4 regions of the Bradyrhizobium sp. GW821-FHT12B03 genome follow, and region 2 is predicted to be linked to each of the others. Evidence: predicted binding sites of a transcription regulator. Region 2 holds the regulator's gene; each other region holds the start of a gene.
What was found. Region 2 encodes PhoB, which activates phosphate uptake and scavenging genes when phosphate is short. Its sites were predicted from a motif close to TGTCATNNANCTGTCAT; they were not measured.
Positions count from the first base shown of each region.

Region 1: a site for PhoB is predicted at 1,742-1,758, ahead of AC1RUR_RS33390 (DUF2794 domain-containing protein). Genes of this name have one in related genera too.
Region 3: a site for PhoB is predicted at 1,597-1,613, ahead of AC1RUR_RS13620 (YdcH family protein). Genes of this name have one in related genera too.
Region 4: a site for PhoB is predicted at 2,204-2,220, ahead of ugpB (sn-glycerol-3-phosphate ABC transporter substrate-binding protein UgpB). Genes of this name have one in related genera too.

Region 1 covers NZ_JBXAQU010000024.1:58,756-62,413, reverse strand. The annotation lists gene AC1RUR_RS33400 (Bax inhibitor-1/YccA family protein) at 1-365, shown strand, start outside; gene AC1RUR_RS33395 (GNAT family N-acetyltransferase) at 589-1,119, shown strand; gene AC1RUR_RS33390 (DUF2794 domain-containing protein) at 1,305-1,676, opposite strand; gene AC1RUR_RS33385 (DUF1223 domain-containing protein) at 2,304-3,080, opposite strand; gene acnA (aconitate hydratase AcnA) at 3,302-3,658, opposite strand, start outside.
Region 2 covers NZ_JBXAQU010000004.1:223,700-227,357, reverse strand. The annotation lists gene pstB (phosphate ABC transporter ATP-binding protein PstB) at 1-644, shown strand, start outside; gene phoU (phosphate signaling complex protein PhoU) at 656-1,372, shown strand; gene phoB (phosphate regulon transcriptional regulator PhoB) at 1,395-2,102, shown strand; gene AC1RUR_RS10645 (GcrA family cell cycle regulator) at 2,322-2,831, opposite strand; gene AC1RUR_RS10640 (aspartate aminotransferase family protein) at 3,286-3,658, shown strand, end outside.
Region 3 covers NZ_JBXAQU010000006.1:48,982-52,639, reverse strand. The annotation lists gene AC1RUR_RS13640 (GGDEF domain-containing protein) at 1-513, shown strand, start outside; gene AC1RUR_RS13635 (hypothetical protein) at 533-784, opposite strand; gene AC1RUR_RS13630 (hypothetical protein) at 807-1,019, opposite strand; gene AC1RUR_RS13625 (YdcH family protein) at 1,163-1,369, opposite strand; gene AC1RUR_RS13620 (YdcH family protein) at 1,699-1,881, shown strand; gene AC1RUR_RS13615 (NAD(P)/FAD-dependent oxidoreductase) at 1,994-3,097, opposite strand; gene AC1RUR_RS13610 (sensor domain-containing protein) at 3,300-3,658, shown strand, end outside.
Region 4 covers NZ_JBXAQU010000009.1:47,397-51,054, reverse strand. The annotation lists gene AC1RUR_RS18755 (organic hydroperoxide resistance protein) at 103-528, shown strand; gene AC1RUR_RS18750 (CaiB/BaiF CoA transferase family protein) at 703-1,905, shown strand; gene ugpB (sn-glycerol-3-phosphate ABC transporter substrate-binding protein UgpB) at 2,274-3,590, shown strand; gene ugpA (sn-glycerol-3-phosphate ABC transporter permease UgpA) at 3,636-3,658, shown strand, end outside.

The DNA of each region.
Region 1 (3,658 bases), on a different contig from region 2:
TGTTCTTCATCACCGCGGCCACCTTCGGCGCGCTGAGCCTCTACGGCTACACCACCAAGCGTGACATGACCGGCATGGGCTCGTTCCTGATGATGGGCCTGTTCGGCATCGTCATCGCGAGTGTCGTCAACATGTTCCTGGCCAACGGAGTGATGGGTTTCATCATCTCCGTGGTCGGCGTGCTGGTGTTCGCGGGCCTCACCGCCTGGGATACGCAGCGGCTGAAGAACGACTACATCTACGGCTACGCGTCGGCCGGCGGTGACATCGCAGAGCGTGCGGCCATCACCGGCGCGCTGTCGCTGTACCTGAACTTCATCAACCTGTTCACGCTGCTGTTGCAGCTTCTCGGCCAGCGCGATTAAGCGCCACGACGAGAGAACGGATACGAACCCCGGCCGCAAGGCCGGGGTTTTTGTTTGGGCGGGCGGCCGCCGCGGATTCCATAGCGAGGCGCCCTTGCGACCAAGCAATCCGGAGCCCCTCCGCGGATGCATTTCTGGATTGCATCGCTGCGCTCGCAATGGACGACGTGGAGAGGCTGCCGGCCTCTTCCAGCCGCCGCGGGAAGGCTTTAATCTTCGCGCCATGTCCACACCCGAAATCAGGCCCACGACCGAGGCCGACCTCCCCGCCATCACCGCGATCTACCAGCAGGCCGTCCGCGAAGGCACGGCGACGTTCGAGCTGGAACCGCCTGACCTCGCCGAGATGACGCGGCGCTACCGCACGCTGGTCGACGGCGGTTATCCCTATTTCGTCGCCATCATCGACGGTCGCGTCGCCGGCTATGCCTATGCCGGCGCCTACCGGCCGCGGCCGGCCTATCGTTTCACGGTCGAGAACTCGATCTATCTCGATCCCTCTTTCCACCGCCGCGGCGTCGGCTCAAAGCTGCTGGAACGGCTGATCACGGAATGCGAGGCGCGCGGCTTCCGCCAGATGATCGCGGTGATCGGCGATTCCGCCAATGCCGGCTCGATCGGCGTGCACGCCAAGGGTGGCTTCAGGATGATCGGCACGCATCCCAATGTCGGGCTGAAATTCGGCCGCTGGCTGGACACGGTGATGATGCAGCGTGACCTCGGCGAGGGCGCGAAGACGGTGCCGGAGAAGTAGGTCTCGTCAGGTGGCAAAGCGACTCGTCCGCCGTAGCTCGTAGAGCGAAGGCGGAAGCGTGCCCACGACTTGTCGCGATCGGGAAAAGACGTGGGCACGGCGCTATGCGCCTTTGCCCACCCCACGGCACCGCTCGTGCGGATTAACCACCGCCAATTGCCAGTTTCACGGCGTCGTCCGTGCCGCTACACCACCGCCAGCTTGCGATCGATCGCCAGCAGCACGCGCTCCAGCTCATGGCCGCGGCGCAGGATCAGGCCGGTCGCCGAGATCACGCTGTACATGCCCTGCTTGCGCGCGAGCCGCGGATCCTTCTCGATGCGATAGATCGGCACTTCCGAGGCGCGGCGATAGACCGAGAACACCGCACGGTCCTTCAGGAAGTCGATGGCATAGTCGCGCCATTCGCCGTCGGCGACCATGCGGCCGTAGAGATTGAGAATTCGGCGCAGCTCGAGCCGGTTGAAGGTCACCTGGTTCGGCTGCGCATTCGCAGCGGCGGGACGCGCCGCCGCGCGCTGCTCGCTCGGATCGGCATCCTCCGACGTCAGACTCATGGGAAGCGCCTCCTCATCGCACAGCATGATCGCGTCCGCGAAGACCGTCCCCGGAACCGCGGATCATGACAGTTGCATGATTGCGCCAACCGTTCCCCGCCGCAAGGGGCTCCTCGAGGGCGCTCTTTAAGAACTCTCGGTGCAACCCATCGAATCGCGCGCGAATCGGAGCACACGCAACGGTGGAACTCTGTCGCGGCGAACCGTCACGGGATCGTTAGCAGGAATCATAGTCTCGCCGCTTTTCCGCCCAGCGCCTGCCGCCCTGCACTGCGAAAAGACTTGTGTGCGTTGACCCGGTCCTTTCGGTTCCGGATTCCTCAGCCCCCAGCCCCCCGGGGTCGAACAGGATCGGGTCTGTACGCGCGACAAGGAGGGCCAACGCAAGTTGGTCCTTTTTTGTTTGTGTCGGGATGTTTCCGGCTCGACGAACTTCTCTCCACCACTGCGCACACTCTCTCCCCTCATCCTGAGGGGCCGCGCTCTTTGCGCGGCGTCTCGAAGGATCGAGGCCCGAGCGGCATCAGCGGGGCCTCTCATGGTTCGAGACGCGCGCAAGGGGCGCGCTCCTCACCATGAGGAGACAGAGCCAGACCCGCGCATCAGGAAGAATGCGAAGCGTGCGCTTCAGTGCAGCGACGTGTACGCCGCGCCCAGCATCGGGCCGGGCTTCTCGCGGCTGCCGTCCTGGACATAGACCACGGCGCCGTCGACGCCGTCGCGCGTGAGGTTCTCGATCGGCACCGTCCAGCTTTCCGGACGTCCGGTCCAGTCGCCGACCTTGAGCAGATTGCGCACGACGTTGTGATAGGTGACCTGCTGTCCGCGATTCTCGCCGCGGCTGATCGCGATCGGCACCGACCTCGCGATCGAGCAGATCCAGACTTCGCCGTGCGCGATCGCGGGCTCCTTGCTCGCGGCCACCGATACGTTGATCTGCCTGCCCGAGAGCGACATCGTCACCGGCACGCTCATCACGCCCGTGCCTTTGTCGGTCCTGCCGATCGCGCTCTCGATGCCGGCACGATCGCTGCCGATGACATGCGTTGAGCCGTTGACCACGACCTGCGGCGTGTAGACCTCGCGGTCGCCGCGCATGCGCGAATAAGCGCGCTGCCGCGCCGAGAAGCGCGAATCCGCCAGCGTGTCCTTCCAGCCGAGATAATCCCAATAATCGATCGGCATGCTCAGCGCGATGATCGACGGGTCTTTGGAGAGATCGCCGATGATCTGGTCGGCGGGCGGGCAGGACGAGCAGCCCTGCGAGGTGAAGAGCTCAACCACGGCGCGGGGATCGGCCTCGGCGGGACGGATGACGGCGACGATCGCACAGAGACCGAGCGCTCCCGACCAGAGGGCACCGGACCAGCGTGAAATCAGATGAGAAGCCGTCATTGTTGTCATGTCGAACGCCGCACACCAAAGCTCGTGGGAAGGGAAATCTTATCGCCTGATGGTCACCGTAGTCTTACGGGGCACGGCACACTCAACCGTCCTGGCTGGAATTTCCGCCGGGCGGGCCCATCCGAAGCATGCCGCAAACGCGTGAAGGCGGCCTTGTGATAGGCCGCCTTCGTTTAACCTTCTACTCACTTCGCAGTGAGCCACCGTTCACAAATCCGCGCTTACGCCGCGAGCTTGCGCAGCACGTAGTGCAGGATGCCGCCGTTGCGGTAGTAATCGAGCTCGTCCAGCGTATCGATGCGGCAGAGCAGCGAAACGCGCTGCAACGAACCATCGCCGGAGACGATCTCCGCGGTCAGCTTCTGACGCGGCTTCAGATCGCCGACGAGGCCACGCAGCGTGACCTTCTCGTCGCCCTTCAGACCGAGCGACGACCAGGAGGTGCCGTCCTCGAAGGTCAGTGGCAGCACGCCCATACCGACCAGGTTGGAGCGATGGATGCGCTCGAAGCTCTGGCAGATCACGGCGCGCACGCCGAGCAGACGCGTGCCCTTCGCAGCCCAGTCGCGCGAGGAGCC
Region 2 (3,658 bases):
CGTCCGGCTGCGGCAAGTCGACCCTGCTGCGCATCTTCAACCGGATGTACGACCTCTATCCGGGCCAGCGCGCCACCGGCCAGCTGATGCTCGACCAGACCAACATCCTCGACGGCAAGCTCGACCTCAACCTGCTGCGCGCCCGCGTCGGCATGGTGTTCCAGAAGCCGACGCCGTTCCCGATGACGATCTACGAGAACATCGCCTTCGGCATCCGCCTCTATGAGAAGATCTCGAAGTCCGAGATGGACGGTCGCGTCGAGAAGGCGCTGCGCGGCGGCGCGCTGTGGAACGAGGTCAAGGACAAGCTCAACGCCTCCGGCCTGTCGCTCTCCGGCGGCCAGCAGCAGCGTCTCTGCATCGCCCGTACCGTGGCGGTGCGGCCTGAAGTGATCCTGTTCGACGAGCCCTGCTCGGCGCTCGACCCGATCTCGACCGCCAAGGTCGAGGAGCTGATCCAGGAACTGTCCGAGAACTACACGATCGCGATCGTCACCCACAACATGCAGCAGGCGGCCCGCGTCTCCGACAAGACTGCCTTCATGTATCTCGGCGAGCTGATCGAGTTCGACGACACCAGCAAGATCTTCACGTCGCCGAGCGATCGGCGCACGCAGGATTACATCACCGGCCGGTTCGGCTGAGGAGACGGGACATGGGTTCTGAACATACCGCAAAGGCCTTCGACACCGACCTCCAGGAACTCACCCGGCTGGTCGCCGAGATGGGCGGGATTGCCGAGCGCATGATCGTCGATTCCGTCGACGCGCTGATCCGCCGCGACGTCCCGCTCGGCCAGCGCGTCGTCGCCACCGACACCGAGCTCGACGCGCTGCAGAAGCGCATCGAGGAGCGCGCCGTGCTCACCATCGCCCGCCGCCAGCCGATGGCGGTCGATCTGCGCGAGATCGTCGGCGCCATGCGCGTTGCGACCGATCTCGAGCGCATCGGCGACCTCGCCAAGAACATGGGCAAGCGCGTCGCGGCGCTGGAGACGGACTTCCATCCGCTCAAGCTGTTCCGCGGCCTGGAGCACATGACCGACCTCGTGCAGCAGCAGGTCAAGTCGGTGCTGGACGCCTATGCCGCGCACGATCTGCCGGCGGCGATGGCGGTGTGGAAGGGCGACGAGGAAGTCGACGCCATCTGCACCTCGCTGTTCCGCGAGCTCCTCACCTACATGATGGAGGATCCGCGCAACATCTCGTTCTGCATCCATCTGATGTTCTGCGCCAAGAACATCGAGCGGATCGGCGACCACGCCACCAACATCGCCGAGACCGTGTTCTACATGATCGAGGGCCAGGCGATCACCGACAAGCGGCCGAAGGGCGACATGACGACCTTCGCCACGACGGTCCCGAATACCTGAAGACGCAAGGAGCGACGACACCATGGGCGCACGCATTATGGTGGTTGAGGACGAGGAAGCTCTCACCGAGCTTCTCCGCTACAACCTCGAAGGCGACGGCTATGACGTCGAGACGGTGATGCGCGGCGACGACGCCGACACCCGCCTCAAGGAGCACATCCCCGATCTGATCGTGCTGGACTGGATGCTGCCGGGCCTGTCGGGCATCGAGCTGTGCCGGCGGCTGCGCACCCGGCCCGAGACCAAGCAGCTCCCGATCATCATGCTCACCGCGCGCGGCGAGGAGAGCGAGCGGGTGCGGGGTCTTGCGACCGGTGCCGACGATTACATCGTCAAGCCGTTCTCGGTGCCCGAGCTGCTGGCGCGCGTGAAGGGCCTCTTGCGGCGCGCAAGCCCGGAGCGGCTCGCCACGGTGCTCGCCTATGGCGACATCGAGCTCGACCGCGACAAGCGTCGCGTCGCGCGCTCCGGCCGGCCGATCGATCTCGGCCCGACCGAATATCGCCTGCTGGAGTTCTTCCTGGAGCATCCCGGCCGCGTGTTCTCGCGCGAGCAGCTGCTCGACAGCGTCTGGGGCCGCGACATCTATATCGACGAGCGCACCGTCGACGTTCACATCGGCCGTCTGCGCAAGCTGCTCAATCTCGGCCGCGAGCAGGACCCGATCCGCACGGTGCGCGGCGCGGGTTACGCGCTGGACGACCGTTTCGCGAAGGCGGAGCAGACGTAAGGTTTGCGAGTTGATTTAGCGGGCCGCAACCGCACTCTCCATGTCGTCCCGGCGAAGGCCGGGACCCATACCCACCGAACGTGGTTTGGCGAAGACGCGGAGTTGGCCTTTTGCTCAGCCATTGAACTCGGTGTTTATGGGTCCCGGCCTTCGCCGGGACGACATCGAGTTTGCAGGGCCGCCATTGCGGGACGGCCGTCACTTGATCTCAGCTCAAACTCACCGCGAGGGCTTCGCCGGCGCCCGCCGGCGGTCCGCCGCCGGTTGATACGCCACGCGCGAGTGCTGGGCGCAGTAGGGCAGGCCTGAGAGCGCCTTGCCGCCGCAGAAGAAGAAGTCCGGGCTCGAGGGATCGCCGACCGGCCAGTGGCAGGTCGCCTCGTTCAATTCCAGCAGCGACAGCCGCTGGCTCATCGGCACCACGTTGTCGTAGGTGACCGGTTCGGCCTCCACCTCGACCTCGAAGGCCTGCGCCAGCGCGGTGTTGCCGCGTGCGATCGGGCGGCTCACCCGCATCATGTGCTGTGCGGGACGCGCCTTGCGCGGCCGGGGAGCCGCCGATGAGGGGCTCTTGGCGCGGCCGGACAGGCCGAGCCTGTGCACCTTTCCGATCACGGCGTTGCGGGTCACATTGCCGAGCTCTGCTGCGATCTGGCTGGCCGATAATCCGGCCTCCCAGAGCTTTTTCAACTGCTCGACGCGATCGTCGGACCAGGTCAAAACCGTCATTGCACCCTTTCCCTCGCCGTGCGGCTGCCATCCTGGCGCCTCGCGGCGAATGCCTAAGCCTCGAAAAACCCGTGCCGTCAGAATCCCTTAAGGCTCGCCGGGCGCGCCGATAACGCCCGAACGTCTACGCCGGTACATGAGGACTTAGAGGATCAGAACCGCTGCACGAGATGTCGTATCTGACAAGCCAAACGCTACAATATGGCGTGACTCACGCGCAAGAGTCCGCCGACTCGCTTCCACATGTTCCGTGGCCAAAACCCCGCAAATTCGGCACCGCAAGACTACGGATTCAGCGTTTCGCGAGGCTTTCGGGCGGCATTGACACCCGTTCTACCCGGCATAAGATAGTGACGCGTGCCGCCCTTAAAAGGCGGCACGTTTCGTTTTCCGGGCCGGTCAGGGTGCGTTGCGCAATGCACGCTCATGCCGTCCGCAACATCAAGTGACCGTCATGACGAACAGCGCAGCGCCGCATTTGCTCCCCGTTTTCGCCAGGGCCGACCTCGGTTTCGAGCGCGGCGAGGGGTGCTGGCTGATTGCAACCAATGGCGATCGTTATCTCGATTTCACCTCGGGCGTGGCGGTGAACGCGCTCGGCCATGCCCATCCCGTGCTGGTCAAGGCCCTGCAGGAGCAGGCGACCAAGCTCTGGCACATGTCGAACCTGTTCCAGAGTCCGGACGGCGAAAAGCTCGCCGTGCGCCTGTGCAACGAGAGCTTTGCGGACTTCGTGTTCTTCTGCAATTCCGGCGCCGAAGCGCTGGAGGGTGTGATCAAGCTGGTCCGCCATCATCACTTCTCGAAGGGGCATCCGGAACGCTACC
Region 3 (3,658 bases), on a different contig from region 2:
GAACTCGAGGCGGCCGCCGACACCGATTTCCTGCTCGAGATTCCGAACCGGCGCGGCTTCGAGCGCGAGCTTGCGCGCGCCATTGCCTACATGAAGCGCTATCGCGCCACCGGCGCGCTGATCGTGCTCGACGTCGATCGGCTGAAGCCGATCAACGATTCCTTCGGCCACGCTGCCGGCGACGAAGTGCTCAAGGCGATCGTCGGCGCGCTGACGCGGCAGGTTCGCGCCTCTGATGTCGTCGGCCGGCTCGGCGGCGACGAGTTCGCGCTGCTGCTGTGGAATCTCAACGAGACCGATGCCAAGGCCAAGGCCGCGGCCTTCGAGCAGGCGATCGACGAATTATCCTTCGTCTTTCGCGGCCAGCATGTGACCGCGGGCGCTTCCGCCGGCGTCGCGCTGCTGGGGGCGCACTCCGATGCAGGCCGCGCCCTGGAAGAGGCCGATGCCGCCATGTATGTCCGCAAGGCGCGCCGGCGGCACGAGCCGCGGATCAGGCTCGTCAGCAACTGACCTTCTCGGCAACTGACCTTCAGAGCGTGGCGAGATCTTCCGGCACGTTGCCGAATTTGCGCAGCAGCGTGGCGTCGCCGAATTCGCCGGTCATGGGATCGCCGCTGCGGCAAAATGCGACCGCGCCGATATGGCCGGCACCGCGTGCCAGAATCTCGGCGCGCCGCAGCGCTGCCGTTGAGGACTGACATTCCTCGGCCGCGCCCGCGACCGGCGATCCGTCCTCATCGATCAGGAAGGGCATTGCAACGTAGTAGGTGACGTCCGACATGGCGTTGCTCCGGTCATCAACATTAGGCGGCGCTGCTCCGCGCCTTGCTGCGAGAGGTCTCCGGAATGCAGCCGGCGGAGATCGCCGCCTGCAATTCCTCCAGCTCTGCCTCCAGATATTCGTTGGCCATGATCAGCGCCTTGATGGTGCTGCGCAGATTGCCGTCGCACATCGCGATCGCCTGATCGCAGGCCTGTTCATAATGGCTGTTGTCGAGAAGGGCGGTTGCCGACATCTGCGGTGTCCTTGCGGGTTGTCCTTGGGCGGTTCCTGGGGCGTTGAACGTCCAAATGTTCCTATTTTGTTCTTTTGGAGTCAAGTGGATTCAGATGCGGCGGGCCGCCGCGAAAAGGCCGCTCACGGATCAGGCGATACGGATCAGGCGATGATGTCGGGCGTGATCTGGTCTTCGATGAACGCGATCCTGTCGCGTAACAACAGCTTGCGCTTCTTCAGCCGCTGTAGCCGCAATAGGTCGGGGGCAGGCGATTGATGCAGGGCATCGATCGCCGCGTCGAGATCTCGGTGTTCCTGCTGCAACCGGGCGAGCTCGGCTTCGAGTTCGCGCTCGTCTTCATGGGTCATGTCTGCGGTGGCCGAAAAACCGATAGGCGTGAGATTAAGGCTGTGGATGCCCTGTGGAAATTATCGTCCTTGCGCGCCGTGACCGCAAGCGATCTCGGGCCGTCGCTCACCGATCTCTCGCAAGATATTTCGATGGTTCGTTGCGGCGCTGCGCAAGCGCATTGATATCATGGATTTTTCCAACGTGGTTCCCTTACTCACGCTTCGTTACATATGAATTTTCAAAAATGACGCTACGACGACGGATACCCATCGACAGAACGAATCGGTGATGTACACTTCCTCGTCCGGATCGAATCCAAGGTTCACCCCTACCGAGGAGGTTTCGAATGACAATTCAGGCACATCTGGTTGAATTGGAACGGAAGCACAAAACTCTCGAAAACGAATTGCACGAAGCTCTCGTGCACCTTTCAACAGACGACCTGCAAATTGTTGAGTTGAAGCGCCGGAAGTTGATGGTCAAGGACCAGATCGAGCGTCTGAAGCACACCGGCGACACGCTTCACTAGTAACCCCCGTATCAGCGTAGAGTTTGATCGCACCCTTTCAGGCAGGGGTGAGTGCCGTTGCGCTCATCCCTGCTGGAAGGTGCTTGACCGTGCAAAGATCTTTGCGCGGCGTTTAAATGTCTGCGAGCTCGGCGACGTGATCTGCGATCGCGAGCGAGGACGTCAGTCCCGGCGATTCGATGCCGAACAGGTTGATCAGGCCTGCGATGCCGTGATCGCGCGGGCCCTGCATCAGGAAGTCCTGCGTGGCCACCGCCGGCGGCACGATCTTCGGGCGGATGCCCGAATAGCTCGGCATCAATGCGCCGTCGGGCAGCGTCGGCCAGTACTTTCGGATCGCCGGATAGAAGCGCTCGGCGCGTGACGGATCGACCTCGTAGTTGATCGTCTCGATCCACTCGACGTCAGGGCCGAAGCGCGCCTGCCCCGCCATATCCAGCGTCAAATGCACGCCGAGGCCGCCGGGCTCGGGCACCGGATAGATCAGGCGCGAGAACGGTGCCCTGGCGTTGCAGCTGAAGTAGTTTCCCTTGGCGAGATAGGCCGGCGGAATCCGGTCCAGCGGCATGCCGTCGATGGTGCGCGCCACCGTCGTCGCCGCGAGGCCCGCAGCGTTGACGAGGAGGCTGCATTGCAGCGTCATCGGCGCCTCGCCGCCGGCCTCGACCTCGATCACGCCGGCGACCACCTTGGCGCGGATCAGCGGGGTGTGGAACGCGAAGGCTGCGCCGGCTTCCTCGGCCTCACCGCGGAGCGAGAGCATGTAGGCGTGGCTGTCGATGATGCCGGTCGAGGGCGAGAGCAGCGCGGCGTCGCAGGCGAGCGCCGGCTCCAGCGCGCGTGCGGCCTCGCCTGTGAGCAGCTGCATGTCGAGCACGCCGTTGGCTTCGGCGTGCGCCTTGATCGATTGCAGCTTCTCGGTTTCCTTCGCATTGGTCGCGACGATCAGCTTGCCGCAATTCCTGTGCGGGATGCCGCGCTCGCCGCAGTAGCGGTAGAGCGCATGCTTGCCGTCGACGCACATGCGCGCCATCCAGCTCCCGGCGCGGTAGTAGATCCCGGCATGGATCACCTCGCTGTTGCGCGAGGAGGTGATGGTGCCGATGGCCTCGGCTTCCTCGAGCACGATGACCTCGCGCCCGGCCTGGGCGAGCTTTCGAGCCACCGCGAGCCCGACCACGCCGGCTCCGATGACGATGCAGTCGACCCTATCCATGGTTGTGCAGGAGGTCCGCTGGAAGCGTCGGTGGCATCAAGCCTGAGAACGAGGGCGAGGGGGCATTTTCCGTTAAGGAAGCATTTATCATGTCAGGGCAATTGCCGTATTTCACGTCACATTTTTCTGTTGCGCGTACAGGCGTTTACCCGATCCAAACCCGTGAAGCCAGACAATCCGACGTTGAAATCGCGGGTGGCTGATGGCTGAGAAGAACTGGCACGCGGACAGCATGATGCCGATTGCTGTACAGGCCGTCGTGTGCCTGGCCGGCACGGTCGTGCCTGCGCGTGCCTTTGCGCTGTCGGACGGCTTCGAGGCGCCGAGCTCGCTCGGCAAGCTCGATCCCAACCTGATCTGGGAAGCCCTGATCGGGGGCATCGTCGTCTGCGCGTTCCTGGTGGCCATCGCGTTGTGGATCCATTCCGCTCTGCGGCGGACCAGGCGGTTGCAACTGCGGCGCAACGCCTTCGTCTCCTCCGCCATGAACAATCTCAATCAGGGCGTGGTGATGACCGATGCGCAGCGGCGCATCATCTTCTGCAACGACCGCTATCTCGA
Region 4 (3,658 bases), on a different contig from region 2:
TTGCGAACAATTAAATGTGAGGCATGCAAATTTAAATTGCGCACAATCTAATTGTTTGCGATACGGACTGCACCCCAACCGGAAGACCCGAGGAGACGAAAAATGTCCGTGAACGTCCTCTACAAGACCAGCGCAAAGGCCACCGGCGGCCGTGACGGCCATGCCGCAACCCTCGACGGCGCGCTCGACGTCAAGCTCACCACGCCGAAGGAGCTCGGCGGAGGCGGCGGCGCCGGCAACAATCCCGAGCAGCTGTTCGCGGCCGGCTACGCCGCCTGCTTCATCGGCGCGATGAAGTTCGTGGCCTCGCAGGGCGGCCCGAAGGTTCCCGCCGACGCTGCCGTCACTTCCACCGTCGGCATCGGCCCGCGCTCCGAAGGCGGCTTCGGCCTCGACATCGACCTCGCCGTCTCGCTGCCGGGCCTTGCCCGCGCCGAGGCCGAAGCGCTGGTCGCAAAGGCGCACCAGGTGTGCCCCTATTCCAATGCCACGCGCGGCAATGTCGACGTTCGCCTGACGGTCGTCTGATCGTCAAGCGGATCGGCTGGCCCGGGATCCCCCTCGGGCCGGCCATTCCGCTGATTTCCCACATTGCGGGATTGCGCTGCGGCAGCGCATGAGGCCCTACGCAGCAAGCCATTGCTGGCGCAAAAAAACCTCGCTAGGCCTGTGATCAAATATCGATACAGGGGAAGCGAAGGCATGACTGAAGCAGCATTGGGCGCAATGAGCGGACTGCGCGTCATCGATCTCACGCGCGTGCTCGGCGGTCCCTACTGCACCCAGATCCTCGCCGACCACGGCGCCGACGTGATCAAGGTCGAGCCGCCCGCCGGCGACGAGGTGCGCGACTGGGGCCCTCCCTTCCACGACGAGGATGCGGCCTATTTCATCGGTATCAACCGCAACAAGCGCTCGATCGGCCTCGACCTCGCCTCCGAGGGCGGCAGAATCGTGCTGCTGAAGATGCTGGAGACGGCCGACGTCCTGATCGAGAATTTCAAGCCGGGCACGCTGGAGAAATGGGGCATCGGCAACGAAATCCTCAGCAAGAAATTCCCGCGCCTCGTGCATTGCCGGATCTGCGGCTTCGGTGCCGACGGCCCGCGCGGCGGCAATCCCGGCTATGACGCCATCATCCAGGCCATGACCGGCATGATCGCCGCGACCGGCTCGCCCGAGAGCGGGCCGATGCGGATCGGCGTGCCGCTGGTCGACATCGGCACCGGCCTGTATGCGGCGATCGGCATCCTGATGGCGCTGTCGGAGCGGCAGCGCTCGGGCAAGGGCCAGTTCCTGGAGACAACGCTGTACGAGACCGGCCTTGCCATCATGCATCCGCACACCGCGAACTATTTCATGCATGGCAAGCCGCCTGGCCTGACCGGCAACGAGCACCCGAACCTCGTGCCTTACGCGATCTTCCCGACCAAGACCGACGACATCTTCATCGGCGTCGGCAATGACGGCACCTTCCGCAAGCTCGCCAAGGAAATCGGCAAGCCCGAGCTCGGCACCGATCCGCGCTTTGCCCGCAACAAGGACCGCATCGCCAACCGCGAGGCGTTGCGCGCCGAGCTTGCCGCCGTGTTCAGCCAGCACGAGGCCGAGCCGCTGTGCAATCGCCTGCTCGCGGCCGGCCTTCCCGCAGGGCCCGTGCAGAAGATCGACCAGGCGTTGACCAACCCGCACACCATCGCCCGCGGCGATGTCATCGAGAAGGATTGGTACAAGGGCGTGGCCTCGCCGATCCGGCTCGATCGCAGCAAGCCGAGCCTGCGCCGCCTGCCGCCGAAATTCAGCCAGCACTCGCAGGAGGTGCTGGGCGAGTTCGGGTATTCCAAGGCCGAGATCGACGCGATGATCGAGAACGGCACGGTCTGCGGCCCCGAGCGCAAGCGCTGAGATAAAGACGAAGATCGAGCGTCAGGGGCAGGTGAGCTCCCTCTCCCGCTTGCGGGAGAGGGTCGGGGAGAGGGTGCCTCCGCAACGGGACAATCCCCAAGTGCAGAAAGCCCTCACCCGGCGCTGCGCGCCGACCTCTCCCGCAAGCGGGAGAGGTTTAGAGAGATCTGAACGATGCCGCACTGCGGCGCGACCACGCATGTGCAGCGCGAACGGACCGGGCTGCCCGTGTCGCATTCGCCTATTTGACGGCTTCCCATTTGGCCGCGCTTGCTGCTTTCGTTTCTCCCGCTTACACAGTCATGTGAACGTCATATGGCGCTGCTAGCGCAAGCGCTTCTTATTGACGGGCAAGGGAGGATTTCTTGATGGCTCTTCGACACTATGGGGCGGCTGCCGCATTTGCACTCACGGTTGGCATGTCGGCCTCGCCGGCGCTGGCCGTGACCGAAATCCAGTGGTGGCACGCGATGACCGGCGCCAACAACGACGTCATCGTCAAGCTCGCCACCGACTTCAACGCGTCGCAGACCGACTACAAGGTCATCCCGACCTACAAGGGCAACTACCCCGATACGATGAACGCGGGCATCGCCGCGTTCCGCGCCGGCAACGCCCCGCACATCATGCAGGTGTTCGAAGTCGGCACCGCGACCATGATGGCCGCGACCGGCGCGGTGAAGCCGGTCTACAAGCTGATGGCCGAGGCCGGCGAGAAGTTCGATCCCAAGATCTACCTGCCCGCGATCACCGGCTACTACTCGACCTCGAAGGGCGAGATGCTGTCGTTCCCGTTCAACTCGTCGTCCACCGTGATGTGGGTCAACCTCGACGAGCTGAAGAAGGCCAACGTCGAGATCCCCAAGACGTGGCCTGAAACATTCGAGGCCGCCAAGAAGTTGAAGGCTTCAGGTCACGACACCTGCGGCTTCTCCGGCTCCTGGATCACCTGGGTCAACCTCGAGCAGCTCTCCGCCTGGCACAATTTGCCGCTTGCCAGCAAGGCCAACGGCCTCGACGGCTTCGACACCGTGCTGGAGTTCAACGGACCGCTTCAGGTCAAGCACCTCGAAACCCTGGTCGAGCTGCAGAAGACCAAGGTCTACGACTATGCCGGCCGCACCAACACCGGCGAAGGCCGCTTCACCTCGGGCGAATGCCCGATCTACCTGACCTCGTCGGCGTTCTTCGGCAACGTCAAGGCGCAGGCCAAGTTCGCCTTCACCGCCGTGCCGATGCCGTATTATCCCGACGTCAAGGGCGCACCGCAGAACTCGATTATCGGCGGCGCTTCACTCTGGGTCATGGGCGGCAAGTCGGCCGAGGAATACAAGGGCGTGGCCAAGTTCCTGACCTTCCTCTCCGACACCGATCGCCAGGTCTACATCCACAAGGCCTCGGGCTATCTGCCGATCACCAAGGCGGCCTATGCCAAGGCGAAGGAGGAAGGCTTCTACAAGGACCAGCCCTATCTCGAGACGCCGCTGATCGAGCTGACCAACAAGGAGCCGACCGACAATTCGCGCGGTCTGCGCCTCGGCAACATGGTGCAGCTGCGTGACGTCTGGTCGGAAGAGATCGAGCAGGCGCTCGCCGGCAAGAAGACCGCCAAGCAGGCGCTGGACGCCGCCGTCGAACGCGGCAACACGATGCTGCGCCAGTTCGAAAAGACCGCTGTAAAATAAGGCGAAGGCACCGGCAGGCCACGCGGCCTGCCGGTGCCGTCCATCATGCAAAAGCAAGCCATTTTCCA